DNA from 2 places in the Mesorhizobium sp. GW821-FHT04C10 genome. Region 2 is predicted to be linked to the other one. Evidence: riboswitches for the same ligand, from Rfam matches in the RefSeq annotation. Region 2 holds a riboswitch; the other holds the start of a gene.

Region 1 (8,773 bases), 5.1 Mb from region 2:
GCATTTGCTGGCGGTTCCGGCCGGTGACAACGTCATCCGCCTGCTGCCGCCGCTCACCGTCACCGACGCCGAGATCCACGAAGCGCTCAACCGCATCCGCGCTGGTGCCAAGGGCCTGGCGGACGCCATTGCCGTGGCCGCCGCGAAGTAATTCCGGAATATTGCTGATGTCAGTTCGCCATTTTACCGATCTTTCCACCGTTTCCGAGGGCGACCTGCGCTTCATGCTGGACGACGCGGTGGTGCGAAAGGCGCGCCTGAAGGCCGGCGAGCGGACCAAGCCGCTCGAAGGCAAGGTGCTGGCTATGATCTTCGACAAGCCGTCGACCCGCACACGCGTTTCCTTCGACGTAGGCATGCGCCAGCTTGGCGGCGAGACCATCATGCTGACCGGTACCGAAATGCAGCTCGGCCGCTCAGAAACCATCGCCGACACCGCCAAGGTGCTGTCGCGCTATGTCGACGCGATCATGATCCGCACCACCTCGCATGAGCGGTTGCTGGAACTGACCGAGAACGCAACCGTGCCGGTGATCAACGGGCTGACCGACGACACCCACCCCTGCCAGCTGATGGCCGACATCATGACCTTCGAGGAGCATCGCGGTCCGGTTGCCGGCAAGACCATCGCCTGGACCGGCGACGGCAACAATGTGCTGCATTCGCTGCTCGAAGCGTCTGCGCGGTTCCGCTTCAACCTCAACGTCGCCGTTCCCGAAGGCAGCGAGCCGGCGCAGAAGCATGTCGACTGGTCCAAGGCGCATGGCGGCAAGCTGCATTTCACCCGCTCGCCCGAGGAAGCCGTCGACCAGGCCGATTGCGTCGTCACCGACTGCTGGGTGTCGATGGGCCAGGAGCATCGCGCCCGCGGCCACAACGTCTTCTCTCCCTATCAGGTCAATGCCAAGCTGATGGCGCATGCCAAGCAGGACGCGCTGTTCATGCACTGCCTGCCGGCGCATCGCGGCGAGGAAGTGACCGACGAGGTCATCGACGGACCCCATTCGGTGGTCTTCGACGAGGCCGAGAACCGGCTCCACGCCCAGAAGGCGGTGCTCGCCTGGTGTCTTGGTGCTTGAGATGAAGTGTCTGGGCGCTTGATCTGCGGGGGCGCGATGCCTATCTGCGCCGCATCACGCAAATCAAGCGCGTTTGGACGCATGCACCCCAGGGGGCGGCATGGCCGCGCCCTGGAGCTTTGTCATGTTGGAAACGCATCAAGTGACTGAACATCACCCCAAACTCGGCGAGTTCGGCTATGCCGGCGACGACCATGTCGTGCCTTTCGAGGTCGGTCCGCTCGACGTGCGCGGTCGCACGGTCCAGCTCGGGCCGATGCTCGACGCCATCCTCAGCCGCCACGACTATCCCGAGCCGGTCGCCCGCCTGCTGGCGGAAGCCTGCGTGCTGACGGTGCTGCTCGGCACCTCGCTCAAATTCGAGGGCAAGTTCATCCTGCAGACCCGTACCGACGGGCCGGTCGACATGCTGGTGGCGGATTTCACGACGCCTTCGGCGCTGCGCGCCTATGCGCGCTTCGATGCCGATAGGCTCGAGGCCCTCGTCGCGGCGGGCGAGACGTCCCAGCAGACGCTGCTCGGCAGCGGCGTGCTGGCGCTGACCATCGACCAGGGTGCCCACACGCAGCGTTATCAGGGCATCGTGCAACTCGACGGCGAGACGCTGGAGGACGCGGCGCGCACCTACTTCCGCCAGTCGGAACAGATTCCGACGGATATCAGGCTCTCTGTCGCCAAGCTTTTGACGCCGGGCCCTGGTGGCGCGCGCGAGCAGTGGCGTGCCGGTGGCATCCTGGCGCAGTTCCTGCCGCAGTCCCCCGAGCGCATGCGCGTTCCGGACCTGCCCGGCGGCGATGGCGATCCGCGCGAGGAGATTCACGATCCGGCCGACAATTCCTGGCAGGAATTGCTGGCGCTGCTCGGCACCATCGAACCGACAGAGCTGATCGATCCGACGATCGGCGCCGAGCGGCTGCTCTATCGCCTGTTCCATGAGCATGGCGTGCGCGTCTTCGGCGGCGTCCCCGTCGCCGACCAGTGCTCGTGCTCGCGCGACAAGATCCGCGGCATCCTCGAGGGCTTCTCCGCGCAGGAGATCAAGGACTCGACCGAGGACGGCGGCATCCACGTCGCCTGCGAATTCTGCTCGAAGCAATATGACTTCGACCCGGCGGAATTCGCGGCGCAGTAAAGGGAGCTTCCTTCTCCCCGTCACTATCGGGGAGAAGGTACGGCAGGCGGATGAGGGGCAGCGCTAACTTTGGCAAGTGGCCGCGCGTAGACTCGCCACGTGCGTGAAACGTAGACTCGCCACGTGCGTGAAAGATAATCTCATCAGTTCGGCGCCGCCCCTCATTGCCCTGCCGGGCATTTCTCCCCGTGTAGTGACGGGGAGAAAGACGCTGTCGCCGAGGACTTCGCTAATCGCCCGACTGCCCTAATTCACCGTCCGTCTCGTTCCCGGCAGATCCAGCGAAAAGGCCGGGATGGCGATGTCGAATGTCTCGCCGCGCTTGTTGCGCATCGTATAGCGCCCGACCATGATCCCTGACGGCGTCGAGAGCGGGCAGCCCGACGTGTATTGATAGCTGTCGCCGGGATTGAGTTCGGGCTGGTCGCCGACAACGCCGGGGCCTCGCACTTCCTCGACCCGGCCGGCGCCGTCGGTGATGTGCCAATAGCGCGACAGAAGCTGCACGAATTCGTCCGACTGATTGTCGATCGTTATCTGGTAACCCCAGACATAGCGGTTCTCGGAAGGATCCGAACGGCCCTCGAGATAGAACGGCCTGACCTGCACTTCGATGTTGCGCGTGACTGCGCGGTACATAAGCGGCTCCAAAACGATATCGAGCATGATCCCGAAAAGTGGACCGGTTTTCCCGGCCAAACGGTTTCCGCCTGTCCAAAGATCATGCTCAAACAAACGAAACTTTCGGCCCTCCAGGCGAGGAGGTCAACGTGCGCGTCTTGTCGCGCTCGTCCTCGAAAGGCAGGTGCCGGCAAAGAATGTCATTTAAGTGACACATGACAATGGTGGTGTGCGCGAACCGAGCGACTCGGCGCTCTGTCGAACTGTTGAAAGCGGCCACACCGCGGCCCGTCTCTTCTGGAGCGCCCAGATCTCGATGGAACTCACTCTCATAGCCGCCTCGCTTTCGACTGCTCTTATCCTTTCAAACGCTGCCAGCATCGCGCTGGCCGCCTCACAGCTGAAGCGGCGCACTACGATCTCGCCGCCAGCCGGCAAATCGCAGCCGGTGTCGATTGTCGTGCCGTCGCGTGGCGTCGAGCCGTTCACGCACGAGACGCTGGAGCGCGCCTTCTCGCTCGACTGGCCGCGCTACGAGTTGATCTTCTGCGTTGCCCATGCCGATGATCCGGTCGTCGGGTTGATCAGACAAGCCATTGCCCGTTTCCCCAAGCTGCCGGCCCGGCTGTTGATCGGTGACGATCGCGTCAGCGCCAATCCCAAGCTCAACAATTGCGTCAAGGGTTGGGAAGCCGCGCGGCACAAATGGGTCATCCTGGCTGATTCCAACGTGCTGATGCCCGGGGATTACATCCAGCATCTGATGGCGGCGTGGCGGCCAAACACGGGCCTTGTCTGCTCGACGCCTATCGGCTCGCGGCCGGATGGCTTCTGGGCCGAGGTCGAATGCGCCTTCCTCAACACCCTGCAGGCCCGCTGGCAGTATGCCGGGGAGGCGCTCGGCCTTGGCTTTGCCCAGGGCAAGAGCATGCTTTGGAACAAGCCGATGCTGGATGCCAATGGCGGCATCCGTGCGCTGGCCGCCGAAATCGCCGAGGACGCCGCCGCGACCAAGCTGGTCAATGGGCTCGGCCTGCGCGTCAATCTCGTCGCTTCGCCCTTCGAACAGCCGCTTGGCCGGCGCACGCTTGGCGAGATCTGGTCGCGCCAGGCCCGCTGGGCGCGCCTGCGCCGCGTCACCTTTCCGCTGTTCTTCGCGCCTGAAATCCTGACCGGCGCGGTGGTGCCGCTGGTGCTTGCGCTGGTTGCGGCGGCAAGCGCCGGCTTCAGCCTGCCGCTGACGGCCGTTGCCGTGCTGGCGGCCTTCTATTTCCCTGAATGTGCACTGGCCTGGTCCAAGGGCTGGTACCTGTCGCCGCGCATGGTCGCGGCGATCGTGGTGCGTGACCTGATCCTGCCGGCGATGTGGGCACGCGGCTGGCTCGGCGGCGCCGTCGACTGGCGCGGCAATGCGATGACCATCGGCACCAAGGCGGCCGAACTTGAAGAGGCGCCGTCGCGAGCCTGAATCCGCCGCAGGCGACGCTGCCTGGACGGCCTGCTATTTGGCGGCTTTCAACGCCTGTGCGATGTCTTCCAGAAGGTCGTCGGTGTCTTCCAGGCCGGCGGACAATCTCAGCGTACCAGGCCCGATGCCGAGTTCGGCGCGGGCCTCGTCGCTTAAATTCTTGTGCGTCGTCGTCGCCGGATGGGTGATCAGGCTCTTGGCGTCGCCAAGGTTGTTCGAGATCAGCACGATGTCGAGTGCATTCTGCAGGGCGAAGGCTGCCTGCTTGCCGCCCTTGACATCGAGGCAGATCAGCGTCGAGCCGCCCGACATCTGCTTCTTGACGATATCGGCCTGCGGGTGGTCGGCGCGGCCGGGATAGATGACACGAGCAATCTGCGGCTGTTCGGCGAGAAAATCGGCGATCCTGCCGGCGCTCTCGGTCTGCTGGCGCACGCGCAGCGGCAGCGTCTCCAGGCCCTTCAGCAACGTCCAGGCATTGAAGGGCGACAGGCTGGGGCCGGTGTGGCGGAAATAGTCGTGCAGGTTCTCGTCGATCCACTTCTTGTCCGACAGGATCACGCCGCCGAGGCAGCGGCCCTGGCCGTCAATGTGCTTGGTCGCCGAATAGACGACGATGTGCGCGCCAAGCTGCAACGGCTTTTGCTGCAAAGGCGTGGCGAAGACATTGTCGACCACAAGCCGCGCGCTGATTGAATTGGCAAGCGCGGCGACGGCTGATATGTCGACCACTTCCAGTGTCGGGTTGGTCGGGCTTTCCAGGAAGAACAGCTTGGTGTTTGGCCTGACCGCTTTTTCCCAATTGGCGATGTCGGTGCCGTCGACCAGCGTGGCCTCGATGCCGTATCGCGGCGCCAGCGTCTCGACCACCCAGCGGCAGGAGCCGAACAGCGCGCGCGCCGCCACGATATGGTCACCGGCCTTGACGCTGCACAGAAGGGCCGCCGTCACCGCGGCCATGCCCGACGCCGTGGCGCGCGCATCCTCCGCGCCTTCGAGCGCGCACATGCGCTTTTCGAACATGTCGACGGTCGGATTGGCGTAGCGCGAATAGATGAAACCCGGTTCCTCGCCCTTGAAACGGGCTTCGGCCGCCTGCGCCGTTTTGTAGACATAGCCCTGCGTCAGATACATCGCCTCGGAGGTTTCGCCGAAGCCGGAACGTAGGGTTCCGCCATGCACGAGGGCTGTCTGAGGCTTCCAGTTGCGCTTCTTGGTGCTCATCGCTTTTGTTCCAGACACAAAAAAACCGGCCGCGAAAGTCGCAACCGGTCCATACGGCCTTGCGGCCCAACGGTCCTTTAGCGACTTGTTTAACGTGGCTGCAAGCCGACCGGCCAAATCACCACGGGATAACGACCCTTTAGACCCGTCCCACGCTTGCGTCAATTGCCGGCTTCATTAAGAGGTTTGTACCAAGCGGGTTCCGACAAAGCCTGCCCTCTAGGAGCGAAGCCTTGCGAGAGACGGGTATTCTTCCCGATCAGGACATTTCGGCGCTGTTCCAGTCCGGCGCGCTGAAGTCGCCGCGCGCGCTCGATGCCGACCAGATCCAGCCGGCCAGTCTCGATCTGAGACTCGGCGACAGGGCCTGGCGGGTGCGGGCCTCCTTCCTGCCCGGCCCCAATCACAAGGTTTCGGAGAAGCTCGACCGGCTGAAGCTGCACGAGATCAATCTTGCCGACGGCGCGGTGCTGGAGACCGGCTGCGTCTACATCGTGCCCTTGCTCGAAAGCCTGGCATTGCCGGCGGAGATTTCCGCCTCGGCCAATCCGAAGAGCTCGACCGGGCGGCTTGACATCTTCACCCGTGTCATGACCGACCGAGGCCACGAGTTCGACAAGATCGCCGCCGGCTACAATGGTCCGCTCTATCTGGAGGTCAGCCCACGCACCTTCCCGATCGTGGTGCGCACCGGCTCACGCCTGTCGCAGATCCGCTTCCGCACCGGCAATGCGCTGCTCTCGGAAGCCGAGCTGCACGAACTCCATCGCGCGCAAATGCTGGTCGCCACCGAGCCGCCTAACATTTCCGGCGGCGGCATCGCGCTGTCGATCGATCTCAATGGCGACAGTGACGGGCTGGTCGGCTACCGCGGCAAGCATCACACCGGTCTCGTCGACGTCGACAAGCGCGCGGCGCAGGATGTCGTCGATTTCTGGGAGCCGATCCACAAGAGCGGCGCGGGCGAACTGGTGCTCGACCCCGACGAATTCTACATCCTCGTCAGCCAGGAAGCGGTGCACGTGCCGCCGCTCTATGCCGCCGAGATGACGCCGTTCGACCCTCTGGTCGGCGAATTCCGCGTCCACTATGCCGGCTTCTTCGACCCGGGCTTCGGCCATTCGGCGGCCGGCGGCACCGGCAGCCGGGCCGTGCTGGAGGTGCGCAGCCATGAAGTGCCGTTCATCCTCGACCATGGCCAGATCGTCGGCCGGCTGGTCTACGAGCACATGCTGAAGCGCCCGCAGGCGCTCTACGGCACCGATCTGGGCTCCAACTACCAGGCGCAAGGCCTGAAGCTGTCCAAGCACTTTCGCACTGCACGCTGACACTGCCAATCTCCCCCACGAGGGGGGAGATCACCACTCACAGCGCCTTCACGACCACCTTCACCGGCTTTTCGATCTCCAGCGGATTGCGCAGCGGCAGGCCGAAATCCCCCGCCTCGATCTCGAACACATCGCCGGCCTCGGTCTTGACCCCGTCGGCGAAGGACAGTGTCGCGGTACCGAACATATGCACATGCACGTCGCCCGGCTGGCGGAACGCCGAATATTTGAAATGGTGATGTTCGAGATTGGCGATGGTGTGCGACATGTTCGCTTCGCCCGACAGGAACGGTTTTTCCCACAGCATCTTGCCGTCGCGTACGATGCGCGATGTGCCGCGGATGTCGGAAGGCAGGTCGCCGATCAGGATCTCCGGCCCGAACGAGGCATTGCGCAGCTTGGAATGGGCGAGGAAGAGATAGTTGACGCGCTCGGTCACGTGGTCGGAAAATTCGTTCGACAGCGTGAAGCCGACACGGAAGGGCGCGCCGTCGTCGCCGATGACGTAGATGCCGGCGACCTCGGGTTCCTCGCCGGCGTCCTTGGCGAAGGCCGGTGACAGGAGTGCCGCACCTGGGGCCACGGCCATGGTGCCGTTGCCCTTGTAGAACCATTCCGGCTGCACGCCGACCTGGCCTTTGGCGGGCTTGCCGCCCTCCAGGCCCATGCGGAACATCTTCATGGAATCGGTGAGCTGCTCCTCGCCATCGGTGCTGAGCTTCTTGTGCATGGAATCGCGCGTCGCCGCCGAGCCGAGATGCGTCAAGCCCGTGCCGGTGAGATGCAGGTGAGCCGGATCGGGATGGTTGATCGGCGACAACAGCCGCCCCTTCTTGTAGGCGGCGTCGAGATCGATCGTCTCGCCAAGCCCCTTGCGCTCGATCAGTGTGGCAAGGCCGACGCCGGTGCGGGCAGCTTCCATCGCCAGCGAATAGACGCTGCGGGCGCCGTTGATGATCCGGGTCTTGCCGCCGCTGCGGGCCACGACACGAATGGTCTCGGCGTCGTCGAGAATCTGCGAGATCAGCATGATCAATCCTCTCTTATTTGCCTTGGTCCGGTTGCCTTTTGACAAACCTTGACCTGCGCGGCTCGGACCTCGCCGCGCCACGGGTGAAATTTTTCGTCCGGATTGCGCTCGCGGGCTTGATCCCCTGGGGGACTTCTTGATGCCGACTATTGCCGGCGTCATCGCGATCTAGACCCGTATGCCTTCCTTGTTGCCTCGCGGGAGCGGTTCAGCTTTGAGGAACCGAGCTGCTCCCGGTATTTTGTTTCTGAGCAATTCCTGTGGGAAAACCGTGATGCGCTTTTCCTGGAATTGCTCCTGTCAGGCCTTGTTCTTGTTGTAGACGTCAAAGATCACGGCGCCGAGCAGCACCAGGCCCTTGACCACCTGCTGCCAGTCGACGTTGACGCCCATGATCGACATGCCGTTGTTCATCACGCCCATGATGAAGCCGCCGACCACGGCGCCGATGACCTGGCCGACGCCGCCCATTGCCGAGGCGCCGCCGATGAAGACTGCGGCGATGACGTCGAGCTCTGAGCCCAGACCCGCCGCCGGCACGGCCTGACCGAGGCGGGCGGCGATGATCAGGCCGCCGAGCGCCGAAAGCACGCCCATGTTGATGAACACGTAGAGCGTCAGCCGCTCGGTGTTGATGCCCGACAGCTGCGCCGCCTTGGCGTTGCCGCCCATTGCGTAGATGCGGCGGCCGATGGTCATACGCTTGGTGACGAAGACGAACAGCGAGATCAGCACGCCCATGACGAGGAGCACCACCGGCAGCCCCCTGTAGCTGGCGAACTCATAGACCAGGAACAGCGCCAGCGCGCTGGCGACCAGCGTCTTGACGACGAACAGGGGGAAGGGTTCGGCTTCATAGCCATGGCGCTCGCGCTTGCGCCGGGTGCGCAG
Region 2 (8,773 bases):
GAGCGCCGACAGCCAGCCGCTCTCCATAACCGTGTCGGAATCGCAGAAAACCACGATGTCGCCCGTGGCCAATCCAACGCCCGCGTTCTTGATCTCATAGTATCGGCTGCCGGTGCTGGCGCTGAAGACCAGATTGGCGACAGCGCCAAGCCGCGGGACAAGCTTGGCGACACGCTGCTGGAGGAGCGGCGTCTCGGTATTCTCTCCGCTGTGAACGACAATAACCTCCGGCTTGGGGTGCCGATCGTCAGTCGTTGCGGCCTCTATTTCCCGCGCCAAGGCGCGGAATGAAGCGCCGATCTCATCTTCATTGATGGATTGGGCATTTTCCATTTCGACTACGATTGAATAGGTCTGGGATTTGCGTTCCATGCCCCGCCCAAGCATTACGTTCGGCGCGACGCTACAAAGACCATCTTCACATGTCATCCAAAGACGCGAAATCCGGCTGGTCTGAGACGCCGATTTTGGGCCTCCGCGCCCCAATAGCAACACCCTGGCAAGTCTGAGGGGATGCGGTTCCGCTCGCGCTCAAGCGCTGATTCGTGCGCGGCATCGATGTTGGCCTATTACCTCAGGCGTAATCGAGTCTCGTCACCTCCCTTGGCAATTTGCAGCCATGAGACCGGCAAATCGGCCTCGCTCGACAAGGGAGTTACGTCATGACCGCTTACGCCGTTGCCCATATGCGCCAAGTCAGGATGGGCCCGCAGATCGCCGAATATCTGCACAGGATCGATGCCACGCTGGAACCTTTCGGCGGCCGCTTCCTGGTCCATGGTGGTGATGTCGAGGTGATCGAGAACGATTGGCCGGGCAACCTCATCATCATCGAGTTTCCCGACCGGCGGCAGATGCGCCGGTGGTATGATTCGCCCGCCTATCAGGCAATACTAGCCCTGCGCACGGACAATTCCCAATCCGATGTGGTGTTCGCCGACGGTGTCGAGCACCCGCACAAGGCCACGGATGTCCTGGGCTAGACGTTCCGTGCCTTACCGCTTCAGCAAGAACACCGCTTGCTGGCCGAAGAAATTCCAGAACCACCAGGGCATCGACAGGCCGATCTTCTGGCCGGCTGCGTCGAGCGCGGTCGCCTTTTCCACCGTCGCGCCAAGCTCATCGCACAGGTTGACGAAGTCGCGGATGGTGCAGAAATGGATGTTGGGCGTGTCGTACCAGGAATAGGGCAGGTCCTGGGTCACCGGCATGCGGCCCTTGACGAACAGCGACAGGCGCACCCGCCAATGGCCGAAATTGGGGAAAGAGACGATCGCGCGATTGCCGATCCTGAGCAGTTCGTCGAGCACCAGCTTCGGGTTGCGGGTCGCCTGCAAGGTCTGCGACAGGACGACGAAGTCAAAACCCTTGTCGGGATAGAACTCGAGATCCTTGTCGGCATCGCCCTGGATGACAGAGAGGCCGCGCGCCACGCATTCGTTGACGCCGCGCTGCGACAGTTCAAGCCCGCGGCCGTCGACCTGTTTGGTTTCCTGCAGCAATTCAAGCAAGGAGCCGTCGCCCGAACCGACGTCGAGCACGCGCGACTGTGGCGGAATGAGGTTGGCGACGACCTCGAGGTCGACGCGCTGGCTGCCGTTGACGCTCATGATGTCGCCTCCTGTATGGCGCATGAGCCTGATCCTGAAAGTCTGCAACTTTGCGGGGTCATGCGCTTAGCCCTCTGGCGCGGGCCGCCGAGCCGATGAAGCCGTTGATGGCGGCGAACAGTTCCGGCTCGTCGAGCAGGAAGGCGTCGTGGCCGCGATCGGTCTCGATCTCGACGAAGGATACCGAGGCGCCGGCGGCGTTGAGCGCGTGCACGATGGAGCGGCTCTCCTCGGTCGGAAACAGCCAGTCCGATGTGAACGACACCAAGCAGAAACGGGTCTTGGTGCCGGCAAAGGCATCCGCCAGCCTGCCGCCATGATCGGCGGCGAGGTCGAAATAGTCCATCGACCGCGTCATGTAGAGATAGGAGTTGGCGTCGAAGCGGTCGACGAAGGTCATGCCCTGGTGGCGCAGATAGCTTTCGATCTGGAAGTCGGCGTCGAAGCCGAAAGTCAGGTGGTCGCGATCCTGCAGATTGCGGCCGAATTTTCGATGCAGGGCGGCCTCCGAGAGATAGGTGATGTGGGCCGCCATGCGCGCCACAGCCAGGCCCTTTTCCGGGCGCTTGCCATGCTCGAAATATTTGCCACCATGCCAGTCCGGATCGGCCATGACGGCTTGCCGGCCGACCTCGTGGAAGGCGATGTTCTGCGAGGAATGGCGGGCACCCGTGGCGATCGGCAGCGCCGAAAAGACGCGCTCGGGATAGCTCGACGCCCATTCCAGCACCTGCATGCCGCCCATCGAGCCGCCGAGCACGCAGAACAGTTTATCGATGCCGAAATGGTCGATCAGCATCTTCTGCGCGCGCACCATGTCGCGAATGGTGATGACAGGCAGGTCGAGCCCATAGGGCTTGCCGGTGACGGGATTGGTCGAGGCCGGACCGGTGGACCCCAGGCAACCGCCGATGACGTTGGAGCAGATGACGAAGAAACGGTTGGTGTCGATGATCCTGCCGGGGCCGATCAGCACTTCCCACCAGCCCGGCTTGCCGGTCACCGGGTTGGTGTTGGCGACATGCTGGTCGCCGGTCAGCGCATGGCAGACGAGAATGGCATTGGAGCGGGCATCGTTCAGCGTGCCATAGGTCTGGTAGGCGATCTGGAACGGCGACAAAAGCGTGCCGGCGTCGAGCTTGAGCGGCTGGTCGGGCCCGAAGCGCAACACCGGGCTCGACGGTTGGTCGGCCTCGTTGTTGGTCTTTCCTGCACGCAGAGCGGCCATTCACGTACTCACTTGCTGCATCGTGCCCAACGAAAAATCGCCGCCGATGCGTTTTGTCCGGCCGGCCGCGGACAATAAAAAACCGGCATTGCCTTCGCAAAGCCGGTTACGTCACGCAAACGGCCCTTTAGCGAATTGTTTAACGTGGCTGCAAGCCGACCGGCCAAATCACCACGGAACTGTCACCGTCCTTCTAGAACTCGCCCGCCTCGCCGTCAATGCCGGAAGGCTGGGCCGGAGGCTGGGCCGGCTGCTGGCCCCACCGCCGCCTCTCGACATTGCCGGCCATGGCTTGTATTTCCGCTGCGGCCTCCGGATGGAGGCATTTTCGACGGATTTTGCAAAAAATGAACCAGACACCGGATCAGGCACGTCCAACCCCGCGCGCGGGCATCATGGACATAGACGCCTATGTGCCCGGCAAGAGCACGGCGCCGGCCGGTGTCGCCAAGGTCTACAAGCTGTCGTCGAACGAGAACCCGCTCGGTCCGTCACCGAAGGCCATCGAAGCCGCCCGCGACGTCGCCGCCAAACTCGACATCTATCCCGATGGCACCGCCAGGCGGTTGCGCGAGGCGATCGCCGAGGTGCATGGCCTCAACGCGCAGAACATCATCTGCTCCAACGGCTCCGACGAGATCCTCGGCCTTTTGGCGCAGACCTATCTGGCGCCCGGCGACGAGGCCATTTTCACCGAACACGCCTTCATGGTCTACAAGATCTACATCCAGTCGGCCGGGGCCACCCCGGTTGTGATCAAGGAGACCGAAGAGCGCGCCGACATCGATGCGATGCTGGCCGCCGTCACGCCGCGCACGAAAATCGTGTTCCTCGCCAACCCTAACAACCCGACCGGCACCTATGTGCCGTTCCAGGAGGTGCGCCGCCTGCATGCCGGCTTGCCGAAGAATGTGCTGCTGGTGCTCGACGCGGCCTATGCCGAATATGTCCGCCGCAACGACTATGAGGCCGGGATCGAGCTGGTCGGCAGCGCCGAGAACGTGGTGATGACGCGCACCTTCTCCAAGATCGGCCTTGGCGGAGCGCGGATCGGCTGGATGTACGGGCCGATGCATATCGTCGACGCCATCAACCGCGTGCGCGGTCCCTTCAACGTCAATGCGACGGCGATCGAGGCCGGCATCGCCGCGATTCGCGACCGCGCCCATGTCGAGCGCAGCGTGGCGCATAACGAGACCTGGCTCACCTGGCTGAGCGCGGAGATGACCGGGCTTGGGCTGCGGGTGACGCCCAGCGTCGGCAATTTCCTCCTCATTCATTTTCCCGACGACCAGAAGCATTCGGCGGCGGCGGCGGACGATTACCTGACGGCGCGCGGCTACATATTGCGGCGTGTTTCCGGCTACGGCTTTCCCAACGCGCTGCGCATGACCGTTGGCACCGAAGAGGCCAATCGCGGCGTCGTCGCCGCGCTCACGACATTCCTGAAAAGCTAGAACGCCCGAAAGCTCTAACGCCATGACATCACCGATGTTTGAGAAGATCGCGCTGGTCGGCATCGGCCTGATCGGCTCGTCGCTGGCCCGCGTCATCCGCCGCGAGGGCCTTGCCGGCCACGTTGCCATCTCGACCCGCAGCGCGGCGACGCTGGCGCGGGCGCAGGAGCTTGGGCTGGGAGATTCCTACACGACCGATGCCAAGGAAGCGGTCCGCGATGCCGATCTGATCATCGTCTCGGTGCCGGTCGGCTCGTCCGGCGCGGTGGCGCAGGAGATCGCGCCGGCGCTGAAGAAGGGCGCGATCCTCACCGATGTCGGCTCGACCAAGGCCTCGGTCATCGCGCAGATGCAGCCGCATGTGCCTGACGGCGTGTATTTCATTCCCGGCCATCCGCTGGCGGGTACCGAGAAATCCGGACCGGATGCCGGTTTCGCCGACCTGTTCGACAATCGCTGGTGTATCTTCACGCCGCTGCCGGGCACCGATCCAGACGCTCTGGAAAGGCTGTCGGAATTCTGGCGCCGCTGCGGCGCCAACATCGACACGATGGACCCGCAGCATCACGACATGACGCTCGCCATCGTTTCGCATTTACCGCACATCATTGCCTACAACATCGTCGGCACCGCCGACGATCTGGAATCGGTGACCAAGACGGAAGTGATCAAATATTCCGCCTCCGGCTTTCGCGACTTCACGCGCCTGGCCGCCTCCGACCCGACCATGTGGCGGGACGTGTGCCTGCACAACAAGGACGCCATCCTCGAAATGCTGGCGCGGTTCTCGGAAGACCTGGCATTCCTGCAGCGGGCGATCCGCTGGGGCGACGGCGACAAGCTGTTCGACCTGTTCACCCGCACCCGCGCGGTGCGCCGCTCGATCATCGAGGCGGGCCAGGATATTGATGTGCCCGATTTCGGCCGTCAGGCGATCGAGCACCCGTCGAAGAATTAGGCTGTTTCAGGCCATGTCGCCGCGACCATGGCCAGTGTCTCGGCCCGGTCCGGCGCACCGAGCCTGCCGCCGAAGCGCAGGCACTTGAGCGCGGCGGCGGCACTCGCAAAACGCATGGCCTGTTCGACCGGCATGGCTTCCGCCAGCCCGACGGCAAAGGCGCCGTGAAAGACATCGCCGGCGGCGAGCGTGTCGACCGCCTTGATCCTTGGCGCCGCGACATGGCGGGATGATCCCGCCGCGCGATCAAACCACCAGGTGCCCGCCGCGCCGCCGGTGACCGCGACGAGGGCATCGGTGCGGGAGGCGAGGTCAGTGCAAGCGATCCCCAGGTCCAGCGCCTGGCCGCATATGATGCGGACTGCCGGCTCCGAGGCGACGATGTGAGAAGCCAGCGGCAACAGCCGCTCCAGCACCGCCAGCGGCGCGGTATCGGCGTCGAGAATCGCAGGCCGGCCGGCGGCGCGCGCTGCCTTCAGGGCAAGGGCCGCGGCCCCCGGCCAGCGCACATCGGCCAGCACGGCATCGAATGCCGCGATGTCGGCGAAAGGCAAAGAATCGGGATCGGTCTGGGCCAAGCTGTCATAGAAAGGCACGATGATGCGTTCGCCATGGGCGTCGACCAGGATCGATGCCAGCGCCGAGCGGGCGCCGCTGACGCGGCGCACGTAGCTGCAGTCGACGCCTTCGGCCTCGATCCCGGCAATCAGTTGATCGCCGACCGGATCATCGCCGGCACTTGCCCACAGCGATACGTCGGCGCCCAGGCGATGCGCGGCGCAGGCAGCGCTGGTGGCCATGCCAGAGGCGATCTGGACGCCGTCGGAGGCGATGAATTTTCCCTGATGCGCGGGCAGCGTCTCGACACGCAGGATGGTGTCCAGCGTCAGCGCGCCGACACTCAGGAGCCTCGCTGGTCTTGCCATGGCAGCGCTATTGAACCGGCTTGATCTTGCCGAGCGGGATGAAGCCGAGCGAGGCCTTGCCCTTGACCACCTTCAGCGGCATCGATGGTTCGCTGCCAAGCAGCGCCAACGCCGCGAAACCCTGTTCGATCGCGTTCTTCTGCTCGGGTATGGCGCCGGCAAGGATGGATGCGACAGCCTTCGGATCCTTGATCCTGATCATCAGGTCGGCGTCGACAAGGCCTTCGGCATCGACCGACAACGGCCCGGAAACGGTAACCCTCGCCGTGCCCGACGACAAATCGAGGTTGCGAATATCGACCCTCTGGCCGCGAAGGCTCTTCACCTGCGTTCCGATCAATGCGACGCCGTTCTTCAGCGTGGCATCGCCGCTGGCATCGAGCGCCGGCAGCACGCGCCCGCCGATCGCATCCGGGTCGATCTCCAGATCGGTGAAGCTGCCGACATAGTCGAGATCCACGCCGTTCGGCTGCAACTGGCCGGCTGCCCTGCCGGCGCTGAACAATTCCACCGGATCGGTGTCGTCGGCCGGATCGGTCTGGCCGGACAGGCCCTCCGCCTGCAGTGCAATGCGCCGCGGCAGCGGCCATGACAGTTTCACGTTGGCCTGCAGATTGTCCCAGTCGATCCACAGCGGCACCATGCCGGGGACTGAGGTCCTGAGCGGGCCGCGCAGATCGGCGACCGGCGACAAAGGCTGGATGATCTGGGCGACGGCATTGAAGGAACCGGCTGAGGCCGCGATGTTCTTGGCATCGTCCTCATACGCCAGATTGTCGCAAGAGACGGCAAAGCTCAGGGGATAGCCACTGACCTGGAGATTGGCGCAACCGGCTTCGATGCCGCTCTTGTTGAGCGTGGCAACCGCCTTGTCGGCTTCAGCCCTGACCCTGCTGGCCAGGTAGAACCAGCCGCCGCTGTAGATGGCAAACAGCACAATGACGAACGTCACAAGCCAGAAGAGGCCGCGACGGGACTTTGGTTGGTGTTCGTCACTTGACGTCATGCTTTGGCTCTCATTAACGCATGGGTATTGGCGGACGGACCTTCGATTCCGACAACACTGGGCAGACAGAGACGAATAGGTAGCCGGGGACGGTTGGAAAAAACACCGGTTTCCGGTGCGGTGTTGCCATTCTTTTTGCAATCAGGCGCGGCGATATGGGCGATTTTTGGGTGTTTGGCTACGGTTCGCTGATCTGGCGGCCGGGTTTCGCGCATATCGAGACACGCCGCGCCCAGCTGCACGGCTACCGCCGCTCGCTCTGCGTCTATTCCTTCGTGCACCGCGGCACGCGCCAGCGGCCCGGATTGGTGCTCGGCCTCGACCATGGCGGCTCCTGCGTCGGCCTGGCTTTCCGTGTGCCCGGGGAATTGCGCGACGAGGTCATCGCCTATCTGCGCGAGCGTGAACTCGTCACATCAGTCTATCTCGAACGCACCCTCAAGGTCCGGCTCGACGGCGGCGGTACGGTCGAAGCCGTGGCCTACATCGTCGACCGCAAACATGAGCAATATGCCGGCGCGCTGGACACGGCGGACGCGGCGGCGGTGGTGCGCGGCGCGGTCGGCCAGTCCGGTAACAATGAGGATTATGTTCTCAGCACGCTGAAGCATCTTGAAGCACTTGGCATCCGCGACCATTGGCTGGAGGAGGTGGCACGGGGGATAGCGCCTTTGTGAAGCGCTGGCTCTGCGGAAAAAGGCGGCCAGGCCTTTGATCTCGGCGAGGCAAGACCTAGGTTAGGTTCCGAACCCAGCCAGCGGGCGGCGTCCGCCCGGTCTTAATCATTACGGAGATTCGTCTTGCAGAAACGCCGTCTCGGTCGCACCGACCTGTCCATCGCGCCGCTGGTTCTGGGCGGCAACGTCTTCGGCTGGACCGTCGACGAGAAGACCTCGTTCGACCTGCTTGATCGCTTCGTCGGCGGCGGACTCAACGCGATCGATACCGCGGACGCCTATTCGCGCTGGGTGCCGGGCAACCAGGGCGGTGAATCGGAAACCATCATCGGCAAATGGATGAAGGATCGTGGCAACCGCGACAAGGTCGTGGTGATCACCAAGGTCGGCTCGGATATGGGACAGGGCCACAAGGATCTGTCCGCCGCCTATATCGAGAAGGCTGTCGAAGCCTCGCTGAAGCGGCTGCAAACCGATGTCATCGACCTCTATCTGTCACATTGGCCGGATCCGGCCACGCCCTACGAGGAAACCCTTGGCGCCTACGAGAAGCTGCTTGCCAAGGGCAAGGTCCGCCATGTCGGCTGCTCGAACCTCGACGCCGGCCAGTTGCGCGCCGCACTCGATGTGGCGAGCCTGCGCAGCCTGCCGCGCTACGAAGTGCTGCAGCCGGAATACAATCTCTACGATCGGTCCTCCTTCGACGGGCCGTTGCGCGATCTGTGCGTGGCCGAGGATATCGGCGTCATTACCTATTTCAGCCTGGCCAAGGGGTTCCTAAGCGGCAAATACCGCAGCGAAGCCGATCTTGGCCAAAGCGAGCGCGGCGAAGATGTCGGCAGTTATCTAAACCCGAGGGGCATGCGCATTCTTGCCGCCCTGGACGCGGTATCGGCCAGGCATTCCGCGAA

The links. A riboswitch is a leader RNA that binds a small molecule or an ion and turns the genes downstream of it on or off. The one in region 2 is predicted to bind S-adenosylmethionine.
Region 1: another riboswitch for S-adenosylmethionine. It lies ahead of AC07UC_RS33285 (O-succinylhomoserine sulfhydrylase); the one in region 2 lies ahead of metX (homoserine O-acetyltransferase MetX).

Annotation. Positions count from the first base shown of each region.
Region 1 is NZ_JBWKTL010000001.1:6,968,351-6,977,123, reverse strand. Features, by position in the region: gene AC07UC_RS33310 (aspartate aminotransferase family protein) at 1-151, shown strand, start outside; gene argF (ornithine carbamoyltransferase) at 168-1,079, shown strand; gene AC07UC_RS33300 (Hsp33 family molecular chaperone) at 1,180-2,211, shown strand; gene apaG (Co2+/Mg2+ efflux facilitator ApaG/CorD) at 2,458-2,850, opposite strand; gene AC07UC_RS33290 (ceramide glucosyltransferase) at 3,149-4,300, shown strand; gene AC07UC_RS33285 (O-succinylhomoserine sulfhydrylase) at 4,334-5,524, opposite strand; SAM riboswitch at 5,582-5,659, opposite strand; gene AC07UC_RS33280 (2'-deoxycytidine 5'-triphosphate deaminase) at 5,758-6,852, shown strand; gene araD1 (AraD1 family protein) at 6,890-7,882, opposite strand; gene mmsB (multiple monosaccharide ABC transporter permease) at 8,183-8,773, opposite strand, start outside.
Region 2 is NZ_JBWKTL010000001.1:1,871,697-1,880,469, forward strand. Features, by position in the region: gene AC07UC_RS09070 (glycosyltransferase family 2 protein) at 1-372, opposite strand, end outside; gene AC07UC_RS09075 (DUF1330 domain-containing protein) at 663-983, shown strand; gene metW (methionine biosynthesis protein MetW) at 996-1,610, opposite strand; gene metX (homoserine O-acetyltransferase MetX) at 1,669-2,838, opposite strand; SAM riboswitch at 2,946-3,023, opposite strand; gene hisC (histidinol-phosphate transaminase) at 3,186-4,295, shown strand; gene AC07UC_RS09095 (prephenate/arogenate dehydrogenase family protein) at 4,318-5,253, shown strand; gene AC07UC_RS09100 (sugar kinase) at 5,250-6,179, opposite strand; gene AC07UC_RS09105 (DUF2125 domain-containing protein) at 6,187-7,185, opposite strand; gene AC07UC_RS09110 (gamma-glutamylcyclotransferase) at 7,341-7,862, shown strand; gene AC07UC_RS09115 (aldo/keto reductase) at 7,986-8,773, shown strand, end outside.